2 regions of the Bacillus sp. YC2 genome follow, and region 1 is predicted to be linked to the other one. Evidence: predicted binding sites of a transcription regulator. Region 1 holds the regulator's gene; the other holds the start of a gene.
The links. Region 1 encodes NrdR, which represses ribonucleotide reductase genes. Its sites were predicted from a motif close to AACACNATATATNGTGTT; they were not measured.
Positions count from the first base shown of each region.

Region 1 (7,630 bases):
AATGGCCGCGACGGTTTCTTTCTGAAAACCCGTTACTTCCTGAAGCAGCGGAGATAAATAAGTAAATACGACAAATGTTCCGCCGTAACCTAATGCAGTAATGATAAATAAAAGCAGTAATCGGCCGTTCGTGACGAGCTTCACCTGTTCGCTGAACGCAGTTTTAGTTCCTTTGCGTAAATGTGACGGAACGAGCAAAGCATTTGTGATAAAGGCGATAACGCCGACCGCGATAATGACGGCAAAAGCAGTTCTCCAGCCAAATTGCTGGCCGAGGTATGTGCCGAACGGAACGCCTGTGACCGTAGCCACGGTAAGCCCTGTAAACATAATGGAGATAGCGCTTGCTCTCTTATGTTCCGGCACGATATCCGCGGCGATCGTTGAGCCGATAGACATAAAAATCCCGTGGGAGAATGCCGAAATGACGCGCGCCGCTAATAAAACGCCGATCGAAGAAGCTCCGGCTGCCAGGGAATTGCCGGCGATAAAAATAAACATCACCCAGAGCAGCAGCGTTTTCCGCGACATGCCGGATGTGAGAGAAGTCAAAACAGGCGCCCCGAATGTAACGCCGAGCGCATACATTGAAACGGTCAGCCCTGCGGTTGTTACAGGGATGTGCAAATCGTGAGAAATAAGCGGCAGCAGCCCGACACTGATAAATTCAGTCGTGCCGATGGCAAATGCGCTTACCGCCAAAGCCAGCAGCGCGGGCAAATGGCTTTTATGGTGAGAAGACATGTATTTTCCTCCTTTAGACGATGGTGTATGATTGAAATCCTGCCGGAGAAACGATATAAGTATAAGAGTACGATCCTTTTCGGCCGGCAAATGTCATTATGATCGATAGTGCAGTGAATGAAAAGAACGTACTTTTAAGTGCTATAGGCACTTTTTAGTTCCTGCAATTGAGGAGGAAAAGCTGATGCTGAAGAAAAAATACAATATATCCGTTGAGGCGACGCTTGAAGTGATCGGCGGGAAATGGAAATGTGTGATTCTCTGCCACCTTACCCACGGCAAAAAACGGACGAGTGAACTGAAACGGCTTATGCCCGATATCACCCAAAAGATGCTGACGCAGCAATTGCGCGAATTGGAAGCAGACGGCGTCATCAACCGGATTGTATATAATCAGGTGCCCCCTAAAGTGGAGTATGAGCTGAGCGAATACGGCTGGAGCCTGGAAGGCATTTTAAATGCGCTTTGCGACTGGGGCGCGATGCATATTGCCAAACGATACGGCGAACCGTCCGCAGTCTTGCAAGACAGCATTTTAAATGAAAAATTTAAGGAACCGGGGCAAATATAAGAAAAAAGCAGGCAGCATCAGACGCTGATCCTGCTTTTTTTATTGAAGAAATATCATTTTATATGCAAAAAAACCGATTGAACAACATATTGATCGGTATAAGGGTGGATTTTTATTAAGATGTACTGGCGGATTTCTTTTAATGTGTTATACTATATATAAATAAAAGTAAAATTAGAGTAGCATATTAAAGAGGGGTGACCTGAGCATGAAGGTAAAAGTAGCAATCAACGGGTTTGGAAGAATCGGAAGAATGGTGTTCAGAAAAGCAATGGAAGATGATCAAATACAAATAGCAGCCATTAATGCAAGCTATCCCCCGGAAACGCTTGCTCATTTAATAAAGTATGACACAATTCACGGACGATACGATCAAGATGTTGAAGCAGCCGAAGACAGCCTCATTGTCAACGGAAAAAAAATTATGCTGTTTAATCAGAGAGATCCGAGAGAGCTTCCGTGGAAGGAATATGCGATTGACATCGTCGTAGAGGCGACAGGGAAATTTAACTCAAAAGAAAAAGCGATGAGCCACATTGAAGCAGGAGCAAAAAAGGTCATTTTAACAGCGCCGGGTAAAAATGAAGACGTTACCATTGTAATGGGGGTTAATGAAGAGCAATATAATCCTGAGGAGCATGTGATCATTTCAAATGCATCCTGTACGACAAACTGCCTCGCGCCCGTGGTCAAAGTGCTTGATCATGAATTCGGGATTGAAAGCGGTCTGATGACGACTGTGCATGCGTATACGAACGACCAAAAAAATATCGACAATCCGCATAAAGACCTGCGGCGTGCGAGAGCTTGCGGAGAGTCCATCATTCCGACATCAACCGGCGCTGCCAAAGCGCTGTCGCTTGTGCTGCCTCATTTGAAGGGAAAGCTTCACGGTCTTGCTTTGCGTGTTCCGGTTCCTAATGTGTCACTAGTTGATCTTGTCTGCGATCTGAAAACCGATGTGACGGCAGAACAGGTAAATGATGCTTTTCAAAGAGCGGCAAAAACATCGATGTACGGCATTCTCGATTATTCTGATGAACCGCTCGTTTCTTCGGACTACAATACAAATTCCCATTCAGCCATTATTGACGGACTGACAACAATGGTGATGGAAGACCGAAAAGTAAAAGTTCTCGCCTGGTATGATAATGAGTGGGGATACTCCTGCCGGGTCGTTGATCTCATCAGGCATGTCGCCGTACGAATGAAACATCCGTCCGCTGTGTAAAATAAAGGTCATGGACATTTGTTAGAAAAAAACCCTTAACGGCATATTTGCAAAAAAACGCACCTTGCAAAATAAACTTAAACACAGTATACTATTTTTCGTGAACTTCTTGCTCGTGACTGCTTCGGAATTACTTAAAGGGTTAGGACCTCTCCGGACTAACTTTCCCCCGTGGTAAATAGCCGGGTCAGTTCTCGGAAATTCACTTTTTAATTCTTGTTAAGGGGGGTCCATGATTATGGAAACAATGGGGCGTCACGTCATCTCCGAGCTGTGGGGATGCGATTTTGATAAGCTGAATGACATGGATTTTATTGAAAAAACGTTTGTAAATGCTGCTCTGAAATCAGGAGCTGAAGTGCGCGAGGTTGCATTTCACAAGTTTGCACCGCAAGGCGTAAGCGGAGTCGTTATTATTTCTGAGTCACATTTAACGATTCACAGTTTTCCTGAACACGGTTATGCAAGCATTGATGTTTATACTTGTGGAGACTTAGATCCTAATGTCGCTGCTGACTACATTGCGGAGGCATTACATGCTGATACAAGAGAAAACATTGAAATACCGAGAGGAATGGGGCCTGTGCAGATTAAACAGGCACAAGCGAAAGTACTGTAAATTTCAAAACGCAAAAACAAGGGAGCTAAGCTAAAAAAGCCGTAACGCGCTTTGAGGCTGATGCTCCTTTTCTAATGTAAAAAACAGCATCACTTTTTCTTTATGCATTTTTTTTGTAAAATAGAAAGAGATAAGGCCGGTCTATCGGCTCTCCCAACACATTAGGCTCATCCTAGAAACGTTGGCGGGCATTTACCGGAAGCTTGCGAACCGCATTACAGCAACGAAACAGATGGGAGCTGATCTATTTGAAATGTCCTTCATGCCAGCATAACGGTTCCCGCGTACTTGATTCACGGCCTGCGGACGAAGGGAAATCTATCCGCAGAAGGCGGGAATGCGAAGCCTGCCATTATCGCTTCACCACATTTGAGAAGGTCGAAGAGATGCCGCTTGTCGTCGTCAAAAAAGAAGGCGTGCGGGAAGAATTCAGCCGTGAAAAAATGCTCCGCGGGTTATTCAAAGCTTGTGAAAAAAGGCCCGTTCCTTTGAAAACACTTGAAGATATGTGCTTTGACATTGAAAAAGAATTAAGAAATCAAGGCATATCCGAAGTCAAAAGCGAGCTCGTCGGAGAAATGGTGATGGATCGTCTGGCGGAGATTGACGAGGTGGCATATGTCCGTTTCGCATCCGTATACCGCCAGTTTAAAGACATAAACGTGTTTATCGACGAACTGAAAGATTTAATAAAGAAAGAACGCTAAAGAGCTAAGAGAATTTTCTGGCTCTTTTCTCATGAGCAAAATTGGCATTTGTGATAGATAAGAGAAACGGTGTAAAATGAGAGTAGAAACATATCGGAAGGTTTGAGAATCATGGCTGACTATTGGAAAGACGTATTGCCTGTAGACCCTTATACGGTTAAAAGCCGTTCGCTTCTTCAGGATATTGACAGACAAATTTTGACACAGCTGTATCAGCCGCTGATCGGTTCTTTTGCATTCTCTCTTTATATGACATTATGGGGAGAGCTTGAGCAAAACCGCCTGTGGGGCACAGAATCTACACACAGGCAGCTGATGGGAATGACGCAGTCGAATTTAAAAAAGATTCACCATGAACAGGGGAAGCTTGAAGGAATCGGTTTATTAAAAGTGTATATCCGGGAATCCGAACAAGAGGAGCGGATGTTTATCTATGAGCTTTTGCCGCCGCTCAGGCCGAATGAATTTTTTGAAGACGGCATGCTGAATGTCTTTCTTTATAATAGAGTCGGTAAAACGAAATACCAGCAGCTGAGACAATTTTACACACATCCGTCTGTCAGCAGTGACGCAAAGGAGATTACACGTCCGTTTAATCATACCTTTGAATCTTTTCAGCCGAGTGAATGGAAACTTACACCTGATATGGAGGAAACGATGGAATTGGCCGAGGGCTCTGAGTTGACGTCTGTCGGACAAGCGCCCTCTTATACGGTGACGGAGGAAGTCTTTGACTTTGAGCTGTTTTTGGCGGGACTGTCAGAAACGATGATACCGCGTAAAGCGATCACACAAGATGTACGGGAGTGCATTAAAAAGCTGTCGTATTTATATGGAATTGACCCTATCTCTATGCAGCATGTCGCCATGACCGCAATTAATGAGCAAGACGTTATTACGGTTGAAGCGCTAAGAAGAGCGGCAAGCGACTGGTACCAAATAGAACGGAACGGACAGCTTCCGGACTTAATTGATAAAACGCAGCCTGTCAGCCTGAGGGAAAACGGCGAAAAGGATAACGGGGACTCATTGGATGCCAAGCTTATTGCACAGCTTGAGACCATCTCACCGAGAAAGCTTTTGCAAGACATTGCCGACGGCACCGAGCCCTCTAAAGCCGATCTGAAAATCATAGCCGATATTATGTTTGAGCAGAAGCTTGAACCGGGCGTCACCAATGTGCTGATTTATTATGTAATGCTTAAGACCGATATGAAACTGTCCAAAAACTATATACAAAAAATCGCTTCCCACTGGGCCAGAAAAAAGGTGAAAACCGTCAGAGAAGCGATGAAGCTCGCCATTGAAGAGCATAGGCAATATCTCGACTGGGCTGAAGGCAAGACAAACCGGACGGCGCAAAACAAAAAAACCGTCCGGGAAGAAAAACGCCCTGATTGGCTGAAAGAAGAAGAGGCCGGAAAGAAGGCGGAAAAGCCGCTTCTTTCCGCTGACGATCTCGAAGAGCAAAAGAAAAAGATGATGGAAGAAATGAAAAAACTGAAAAAATACTCTGCCTATTAAGACAGAGAAGCGGGGTGATGATGAATGGAACCGATCAGCCGTTCCCTTGAAGGGGTCACAAAGAGGCCTGACTTCCAAAAACGCCTGGAACGAATGCAGCAGCACGTTATGGCTGACAAAGACGTCCAAGCTTTTTTGAAGGAGCAGCAAGACGTTATCGATCAAAGCATGATTGAAAGAGGCTTAAACAAACTGTATGAATTCGTTCAGCAAAGCAAGCAATGCGCCTTTTGCTCGGAAGACAACCAAACGAACAACCTGCTGGAGGGGTATCATCCGAAACTCGTCATAAACGGACGTTCTATTGATATCGAATATTATGAATGTCCGGAAAAGAGAAAGCTCGACCGGCAGAAAAAACAGCAGTCCCTCATGAAGAGCATGTATATTCAGAAGGATTTGCTCGGCGCCACCTTCCAGCAAATCGACATTAACGATCCGAGCAGACTCAGCATGTTCCAGCATGTAACGGATTTTCTGAAAAGCTATAATGAAACGGGCAAAGGCAAGGCGCTATACCTGTACGGGAAATTCGGAATCGGAAAAACGTTTATGTTAGCCGCCATCGCCAATGAACTGGCGGAGAAAGAATATTCGTCTATGATCGTGTATGTGCCCGAGTTTGTCAGGGAGCTGAAAAACTCACTCCAAGACAAGTCATTGGAAGAGAAACTGAATATGGTGAAAACAACGCCGGTTCTTATGCTTGATGATATCGGAGCGGAATCAATGACAAGCTGGGTCAGAGATGAGGTCATCGGCACCGTGCTTCAGCACCGAATGAGCCAGCAGCTGCCTACGTTCTTCTCGTCCAATTTTTCACCTGACGAATTAAAGCATCATTTTACGTATTCGCAGCGGGGGGAAAAGGAAGAGGTAAAGGCGGCAAGACTGATGGAGCGGATTTTATATTTGGCTTCGCCGATCCGCCTGGACGGAGAAAACCGCCGCCAATCATAGGGTCTGGCGCGACAAGGGGAAGGATTTGAAGGAATGAGGAATAAAAAGGCTGTCACATGGGCTGTGATTGCAGCGGGAGCGGGACTTTTGTTTTGGGCAAACCGTAAATACCTGAATTTGTCGCCTAAGGACATTCGGCTCTGGGTGTTATCGTTCGGTGTCTTTGCGCCGCTTGTTTTTATCGGGATTTCTGTTGTCAGGCCTTTTGTGCTGTTTCCTGTTTCAGTTGTTTCAATAGCCGGAGGGTTGGCGTTCGGCCCGCTTTTTGGCACGATGTATACGCTGGCAGGCTCAATGGGGGCTGCCGCTGTGTCTTTTTTAGCGGCGGGCATGTTTTCGTTTAAGCAAGAGAGCCGTCACGGAAAAATGGAAGCCATTCAAAAGCAGATGAAAAACAACGGCTTTTTTTACATTTTCATTCTCCGCATCTTACCGATTAATTTCGATGTGATCAGCTACGCCGCAGGCCTTTCCCGGGTCAGACCGATGACGTACTTTTTGGCGACCGCGGCGGGCATCATTCCAGGGACGATTGTTCTAAACGTGCTCGGCGCGAGCTTTATGTCTGGAAATGCGCTCGCAGTGTTCAGCGTGATCTGCCTGTACATCGTGTTTTTATCCCTTCCGATTATCTTTAAAAAGAAGGTGCGCCATTTGTTCGGCGGTCAAAGCTAACCTTTACGTCTATTTTAAAAGCATCCCCCATATACTTGTAACAGATGCCGTAAGGGGGGGACAAATATGCTTGAAGTGACCTTTGAAGATGACCACGATACCGCCGCTTTTTTACATCTCATTCAGCAATCGGACGACCGGAGACATTTTATTGTCCGTGAAAGCATAAAAAAAGTCGGAATTGAAAGGGCTGAACCGGCTTATTCCGTTCAGCGCTTTATTGAGCCGATCCTGGTCAGGTTTTTTTTGGAATGTAAAGAAGACGAGCATATGCTTTCACTAATTGAAGGAAACTACTGCTTCACGGATCAAGATGAACAGCAGCAAATCCTTCAGCTTGCACACAGCATCATGGAGGGCGATCTTGATGATCATCCGTTTGAGCCGAAAAAGCTGCCGCGCAAGCAGTTTATTTTAGAAGCGCTTCAAACGATTTCTTTGGACAGCGGCGTTTTTTCCGTGCGTTCGTTTCAGACATTTCGGCTCGGCGCGTACTATGAGCGGCTCAGGGAATACGCGGAGGCTGCGATAGATGAATACCAGATGGAGCAGGAGTACCAAAATTTTATTCAATCATTGAGAGATTACGTTACGTCAAA
Region 1 is NZ_JAHXDO010000005.1:164,772-172,401, forward strand. Features, by position in the region: gene KY305_RS10635 (MFS transporter) at 1-744, opposite strand, end outside; gene KY305_RS10640 (winged helix-turn-helix transcriptional regulator) at 929-1,315, shown strand; gene KY305_RS10645 (glyceraldehyde-3-phosphate dehydrogenase) at 1,524-2,546, shown strand; gene speD (adenosylmethionine decarboxylase) at 2,785-3,165, shown strand; gene nrdR (transcriptional regulator NrdR) at 3,414-3,872, shown strand; gene dnaB (replicative helicase loading/DNA remodeling protein DnaB) at 3,984-5,396, shown strand; gene dnaI (primosomal protein DnaI) at 5,421-6,356, shown strand; gene KY305_RS10670 (TVP38/TMEM64 family protein) at 6,390-7,031, shown strand; gene ytxC (putative sporulation protein YtxC) at 7,098-7,630, shown strand, end outside.

Region 2 (7,630 bases), on a different contig from region 1:
AGGTTATTCGGGGCCCGCCGTTTCGTCTTTTATGAATAAATCCTGGCTTTTAATCGTCATCAGATCGCTCTTTAAGTACTGGTCTCCCATTAAAAGTCTCATCGCCTGAGCGCGGATTGATTTTTCAATCACATTTCTGACAAAACGGCCGTTGCTGAATTTAATGGGACTGGTTGTGCTTTTCACTGTCATTAAGTAATCTTTCAACTTCCGTTCAGCTTCCTGGCTTAATTGGTATTCCCGTTCCAAAATCATACGCTTTGCAATATCCATCAGCTGGGTTACCGTGTAATCCGGAAAGTCGATACTGATGGGAAAACGCGATTGCAGACCCGGGTTTAATGAGAGAAAATGTGTCATTTCTCTCGAATATCCCGCAAGAATGAGAATAAACTCATGCTGCTTATCTTCCATATGCTTGACAAGGGTGTCAATCGCTTCTTTTCCGAAATCCTTTTCCCCGCCTCTTGCAAGCGAGTAGGCTTCGTCAATAAATAAGATGCCTCCGAGCGACTTTTTAATTAAATCTCTCGTTTTTTGAGCCGTGTGCCCGATGTATTCTCCAACAAGATCGGCTCGTTCGGCTTCAATCAAATGGCCTTTGGAGAGAACGTTCATTTCAAAAAACAGCTTGCCGATCAGTCTCGCGACGGTTGTTTTGCCGGTTCCCGGGTTTCCTTTGAACATCATATGAAGGGCTTGTTTTCCGACTTTCAAACCTTGTTCGGCCCGTTTTTGATTGACGAAAATCCACGCGTAGATTTCTTTAATGTTACGTTTCATTTCTTCCATACCGACTAACGTGTTCATTTCCTTTTCAATTTCTTTCAGAATGCTGTGTTTGGCTTCGTTTTTTTGCAGAGCAGCCTGATATTCCGCCTCCGCTTCAGCATTTGTCAGCACTTGCTTTTGACCGTTTAGAATAATGTTAATTTGTCCGTTATTTTTATAGGTTACAGCGCGCTCCAACATGCTCACCTCTCTGTTCTCTCTTTATCTTATTCATGAAAAAGGCGTTTGTGACATCCGCCTATCATGAGGGCCATTTTTTCATTTGCCTCTGTCATATTTTCCGCTCTCTTCGGGAATGGTGTTGAATTCTGCGCTTTCCCGAGAAATATTTTTCATTCCCTATTGTATTCAGCATAAACGGAAGGACAAACCATTTAATTTTATTTTCCGGGAAATGGCGGGCGTTTTTCTTATTTTTTTCAGCAATGACAGTCGTACAAGCACCTTTTATATTCCATCATATGCTGTAATGAGGTGATGGAGAATGGTTAAAATCTTTATAGATCCCGGACATGGCGGCACTGATCCAGGTGCAGCCGGGAATGGCCTTCAGGAAAAAGCAATCACTTTGGAGATCGCGCTGGCATTACGCACGATTTTGACAAATGAGTATGAAGGGGTTTCTGTCTCGATGAGCAGGACAAGCGATAAGACGGTCAGTTTAACTGAAAGAACTGATGCCGCCAATAGCTGGGGCGCAGATTACTTTTTATCCATTCATGTTAATTCAGGGGGAGGCACCGGGTTTGAGAGCTATATTTACCCGGATGTCGGAGCACCTACCTCCACTTACCAGTCAGCTCTTCATTCACAAATAATAAAAGCGTCCGGCTTTGCGGATCGCGGTAAAAAGTCAGCCAACTTTCATGTGTTAAGAGAAACAAAAATGCCGGCCTTGCTTACGGAAAATGGTTTTGTTGACACGGCGGCAGACGCGAATAAGCTGAAGACATCCAGCTTTATTGAAAGCTTGGCGAGAGGACATGCTAATGGCTTGGAGCAGGCTTTTAATCTAAAAAAAAATCTTATATAAAGTCCAAATCGGCGCTTTCAAAGTAAAGGCGAATGCTGATGCGCTTGCTGCCAATGCCAGGTCAAAGGGATTTGATGCGATTGTGCTGGCAAAAGACGGCCTATTTAAAGTTCAAATTGGCGCATTTTCTTCTAAAGGCAATGCAGACGCGCTTCTGGCAAGAGCAAAAAAAGCTGGGTTTGACGCGGTTCTCATTCAAGACTGAACAAAAAACCCTGTTCTCCCGCTTGGGCGAACAGGGTTTTTCAGCTATTTCAGGATATCGGCGACAAACTGGGACCATGTTTCAAGACGCTGATACACATCTTCCTGTTGTAAGTCAGAAATGTTCATCCAGCGGCCTGCAATTTGGTCTTTTTCTTTCACTTCTACGTGCGCTCCCGGTGCTAATTGAAGCGCCGAAAGAATACCGATATGCACCTTTCCCACACTGTTTTCGTCATCATTGATTAAACCGAGTGTGACTATGTTTTGTTTATCGTCCTCATTGATGTGCAGCTCTTCGGAAAGCTCGCGGTCTGTGTTCAGTTTCAGCACTTCAGAAAATGAAGCGGCGCCTTCAATCTGATTCATGTGGCCGCCGAAGCCGAGTGATAATTTATTGTGGAGGCGCGCTTCCCCTCCTCCTGCCAGCCGTTCATACACAAATACCTCATCATCGCGGCGGATGACGACATATGGGATCGGCTGCTTAAAACGCGCGTCCTCTTCCGCGTCGCCTCTTCTCATTTCATGATAATGCGCCTCCATGTGAGACATGATGTTTACAATACGTTCATCTTCACTGTTGACTCCCTGGAAAGTTAACGTTTCTTTTTGAAACACATCTTCCCTCGGGGCAACCAAGATGATTTCATCCATTTTCCCCATGTCTGTTCCTCCTTTTTAAGTCTCCGTCAAGCCGAAAAGAGCAGATATTATATCTGCTCTTCGTCTTGATCAAAATAAAAATCGTCGTCTTTAATCGGTTCTACCGTAGCTTTTTTATAGCCGTTCCCCTTCATGGAGAAGAAGTCGTGCGATTTCGTTTTTGTATTTAAACCGTTTAAGACGATCGGATTAATGTCTTCTTCTTCAAAGTGAGGTTCGAACCCTAAGTTCATCAGCGCTTTATTGGCGTTATAGCGGATAAATTTCTTTACGTCATGAGACAGCCCGACTTGGTCGTACAGATCCTCGGTATACTCAAGCTCATTATGGTAAAGCTCCTCTAAAAGCGCAATCGAAAATTCGCGAAGCTCCGCTTTTTTCGCTTCTGTTTGTTTGTTGTATATTTCTTGGGCAAGCAGTCCGACGTATACGCCGTGAATCGCTTCATCACGCAAAATAAGGTTGATAATTTCACCGCTTTGCATCAGTTTTCCCTGGCCGTAGAAATATAACGGATAATAAAAACCGCTGTAGAAAAGGAAACTTTCCAAATAAACAGAAGCAACCATGGCTTTAAATAGAGAAATCTCGTCATCTTTTTTAATGGCGCGGTAAAGGCCGACAACGGTTTGGGCTTTTTTCTGCAAAAATTTGTTTTGTTTTACCCATTCGAATACTTCGTTTATCGTTTCAGTCGGCGCCAGCGTCATAAAAATATTCGAATATGACTTCGCATGCACCGCGTTTTCCATCATCGCCATAAAATTGAGCACGGCTTTGCGCTGGTGGCCTTCTACATGTTCAGCCACAATCGGCATGCCCGTGTTTCCCTGCTCTGTATCAAGCAGCGTCAGTCCGGCAAGCACCTTCATGTACGTGTCCTGCTCATTTTTACCTAAGTATTTCCAAGTGAGGAGATCGCCGTTTAATGCGATCTCTTCCGGAAGCCAGAACTGCTTCACATTTTGGTTGTAAAACATCTGGGTGAAATCATCTTCATGCTTTGACCAGTTTGCTGCGTCATAAATTTTTGTCACTGTAAACTCTCCTTTAATCAAACAACACAAGAAAGACAGCTGTCCTGCCCGGTATCTTTCGTTCTTGCATAGTAAATGGTTTTAATGCCTCTATGGTGGGCATACAGATCAATACGGTTCAGATCACGAGTGGTCATCGTATCTTTTAAGAACAGGGTAAAGCTGATTCCCTGATCGATATGCTGCTGGATTGTCGCGATCATATCCACCACTTTGAACATATCCATGTCATAGGCCTCTTTGTAGAAGAACCAGTTATTTGACGCTAATCCCGGCATTGGGTAATACGTTTTTGAGTTTCCGTATGTTCTTTCTTCGATCCGTTCCATAATCGGCATAACGGATGCCGTGCTGGATTGAACGTATGAAATGGAGCCGGTCGGCGCAATGCACAGTCTGTAGCTGTGGTACATGCCGTTTTCGGCCACGAACGCTCTCAGCTCTTTCCAGTCTTCAATGGTCGGAACGTGCATGCCTTCAAACAGCGCGGCGATTTTGTCGTATTTCGGCGAGAAATCATTTTCTACGTATTTATTGAAGTATTCTCCCGTTGCATAAGAAGAGCCTTCATAATGCTCAAACGTCTCTCCTTTTTCTTTCGCAAGCTCGGCCGAACGCTTGATGGAATAAAAGTTCACCATCATAAAGAATGTGTTCGCAAAGTCTCTCGCTTCCGGGCTTTCGTAGGCGATACTGTTTTGCGCAAGGTAGCCGTGAAGGTTCATGGCGCCTAAGCCGATCGACTTCATCGCTTTGTTCGCGCGTCGTACTGCAGGCGCGTTGCGGATATCCGTCGTCTCGGATACATGCGTCAAGGAATCCGTCGCAAGTTTCACCGTACGCTCAATCGATTTATGCTTCATCACATTCAGAATGTTTAAAGAGCCGAGGTTGCAGGAAATATCCAAGCCGATTTCATCTTCCTCATCATAGTCGGTATATGAGGAAACTTGGGATGCCTGAAGGACTTCTGAACACAAGTTCGAAAATTTCACTTTTGAAACGTGGTTGTTCGCGTGCTCTTTGTTTACATTGTCTTGGAACATAATATACGGATAACCTGATTCAGAGCGCAGGACCGCCAGCTTTTCAAGCAATTTGCGCGCATTGACTTTTTCTTTTTTCACGCGCGGATTGTCCACAAGCTCCTCATACATCGCCGTCATGTCCATTTCGTCCATATGCTGGCCGTATTCTTTGTAAATGGTGTGCGGATAAAATACATAAGCCGCTTTGTCTTCTCTCGCAAGCTCAATGAACTTGTCCGGAATCACGACGCCGATGGAAAGGGTTTTAACGCGGACGTCCTCATCGGCCGAGATCTTTTTCGTATCGAGAAAATCATTAATATCACGGTGGAAGATGTTCAGATATGCTGCTCCTGAACCTTGTCTTTGTCCCATTTGGTCAGCATAGCGGAACGCGTTATCGAGAAGCTTCATGACGCCGACGACACCTTTTGTGGCGTTTTCTACGTCTTTAATCGCTTCACCTTTCGCGCGGAGCTTCGACAGGTTAAGGGACACGCCTCCGCCGAGCTTAGAAAGCTGCATGGAGATGTCAATCGCTCTTGATATATCGTTCAGCGAGTCATTGACTTCGAGAAGGAAGCAGCTTACAAGCTCTCCGCGGCGTTTGCGTCCGGCATTTAAAAATGTCGGCGTGCTCGGCTGATATTCCTGATTAATCATTAAACGCACATAATCTTTCGCTTTTTCTGCGTCGCCGTTTGCAAAAAACAGCGCCACAATTGAAATTCTGTCCTCATAACGCTCAAGGATTTTTTTCTTGTCATTCGTTTTCAACGCATAATCGTTATAAAATTTAAATGCACTCATGAAGGATGGAAAACGAAATTTCTTCGCGTAAGCTGTCTTAAACACTTCTTTTATCTCTTCTAATGAATAGAGGCTCAGAAACTCTTCTTCGTAGTATTGATTTTCAATCAGATAATCCAGCTTCTCTTTCAGATCGTGAAAGAATACTGTGTTTTGATTGATATAGTCAACAAAATAGCTATGTACAGCCTCTTTATCTTTATCAAACTGGAATTTTCCATCTTTTTGGATCATAATTTCGTTATTTAACTGAATCCATTTTGGCACTTGGTTTTGTGACAACTTTTTCTACCTCCTGAGTAAACAATTCAACGTCTTTCGCTGTGCCGCTGAGTTCAAATTTATGCAAGACCGGCACCTGATACTGCTTTGAAATCGTGTCGGCGCTTTTGGCAAAGTACTCGCCCCAAACCTTGTTGCCGCTCGCTGCGACTCCTATCAGCAGATGGGCGTTTTTTTCGAGAAATGCCTGTGTTGATGCCGGCACCTGTCCGAAGTTTGTCGTGTAGGTCACCAATACAAACGGAGTGTCCAGATCTTCAATCTCGTCCACCTTGCGGATCAGCTGGAAGTCTGTTTTATTCACAAAACGCTGAACATTCCCTGTCTTCGAATCGAATATGATTTGAACCATCCTTATCACGACCTATCAAAAATAATGAATCTCTTAACACTATATATAGTATACTAACCTATCAGAAAAACACAACATATTGAGATACATTTATAAAAAGTTCATATTTTTGAAAGAGCGGACTGCGGCTCTGGCTCGTTTAGCGCCCAAAAAAGAGAGCAGAACGAGAATCATCTCTCATCCTACTCGGGGTGTCATTTTTTAAGCCGATGTCTATCATAACATGAAAAAAAACTGCTTAGTAGTCTAGACTTTTTTTCTTATTTTTTGTAAGAATCGCATTTTTCGCTTTCAACGGTTTCTTCTATCTCCACGTCAGCACCGATTTCTTTCAGCACGGCTTTAAGAGCGCTCGTAATCGATGCTTCTCTGATTAACTCTTTGCCGTCTACGATGATGCTGGTTCCATATTCATAGCAGGAATCATCTTCACAGGTTTCTTCCCAGTGGTTGATTATCACCTTGTGTTTCAATATTCTCACCCTCTGCATGATCAATGTCAGTACCTAGTTTAGCTGGTGCTGCCCGCTTTGTAAATTCGAATGCTTGTGAAATTTATTCAAACTCATCCAGTGACGATTCTTTTTTCAGCTCGATTTTATTGGTTTTTTCCTCGTACCGGTAGATTTTTAAATAGCCGTCCTGAACAACACCGAAATGATTATTTTCAAGCGGCACCGTGCCTTCTGTCTGCGGCTGGGCATCTGATGAATCGCTGTCATCGGTCGTCACAACGGTCTCGTGATTGCCGCATGCCCCAAACAGCAAAAATACCGCAATCCAAACAAGCGTAATTCTGATACGTCTGAGCTCAGACTCACTTTCAAACAATATTCTCCCAGCTCCTTTAGTCTTTCGGATATATGATCATCAATATACATATCAGCATAAAAAAAGACCATTTCTCATGGTCTTTATTGAAAGTCTATTCAAGCTCAAGCTGCACGTTTTTTTGCGGAGCGAAGGTGGAGATGGCATGCTTATAAATGAGCTGCTGCTTTCCTTCCGTTTCAAGCAATACCGTAAAGTTATCAAAGCCTTTTACCTGGCCGCGAAGCTGAAAGCCGTTGAGTAAAAAAACTGTGACGAACGTATTGTCTTTTCGGATTTGATTCAAAAACTGATCTTGAATATTAATCGGTTTCATGTTTCGTCCTCCTTGGTTCTCAATACCATACAGTTTCGATTAAACTTCCAGTTTTCCTGCTATATACTCGAAAATTTCCTTTTTTTTCAGTTCAATATCCACAGGCGGTGTCATATCTGTCCATATGACGGGCATTTTATTGCGAAACCAGGTCAGCTGGCGTTTCGCGTAGCGTCTTGAATTTTGTTTTAATTGCCCGACGGCTTCAGACAGCGTCACCCTTCCGTCAAGATATTCATAAAGCTCCTTATAGCCGATTGCCTGAATGGATTGGCTGTC
Region 2 is NZ_JAHXDO010000013.1:11,990-19,619, forward strand. Features, by position in the region: gene spoVK (stage V sporulation protein K) at 4-972, opposite strand; partial or broken gene KY305_RS17080 (N-acetylmuramoyl-L-alanine amidase) at 1,277-2,030, shown strand; gene KY305_RS17090 (hypothetical protein) at 2,075-2,695, opposite strand; gene nrdF (class 1b ribonucleoside-diphosphate reductase subunit beta) at 2,743-3,732, opposite strand; gene nrdE (class 1b ribonucleoside-diphosphate reductase subunit alpha) at 3,750-5,852, opposite strand; gene nrdI (class Ib ribonucleoside-diphosphate reductase assembly flavoprotein NrdI) at 5,812-6,204, opposite strand; gene KY305_RS17110 (hypothetical protein) at 6,465-6,677, opposite strand; gene KY305_RS17115 (YmzC family protein) at 6,760-7,035, opposite strand; gene hfq (RNA chaperone Hfq) at 7,130-7,351, opposite strand; gene miaA (tRNA (adenosine(37)-N6)-dimethylallyltransferase MiaA) at 7,391-7,630, opposite strand, start outside.
Region 2: nrdI (class Ib ribonucleoside-diphosphate reductase assembly flavoprotein NrdI) is a predicted target of NrdR. The motif match lies at 6,240-6,257, and genes of this name have one in related genera.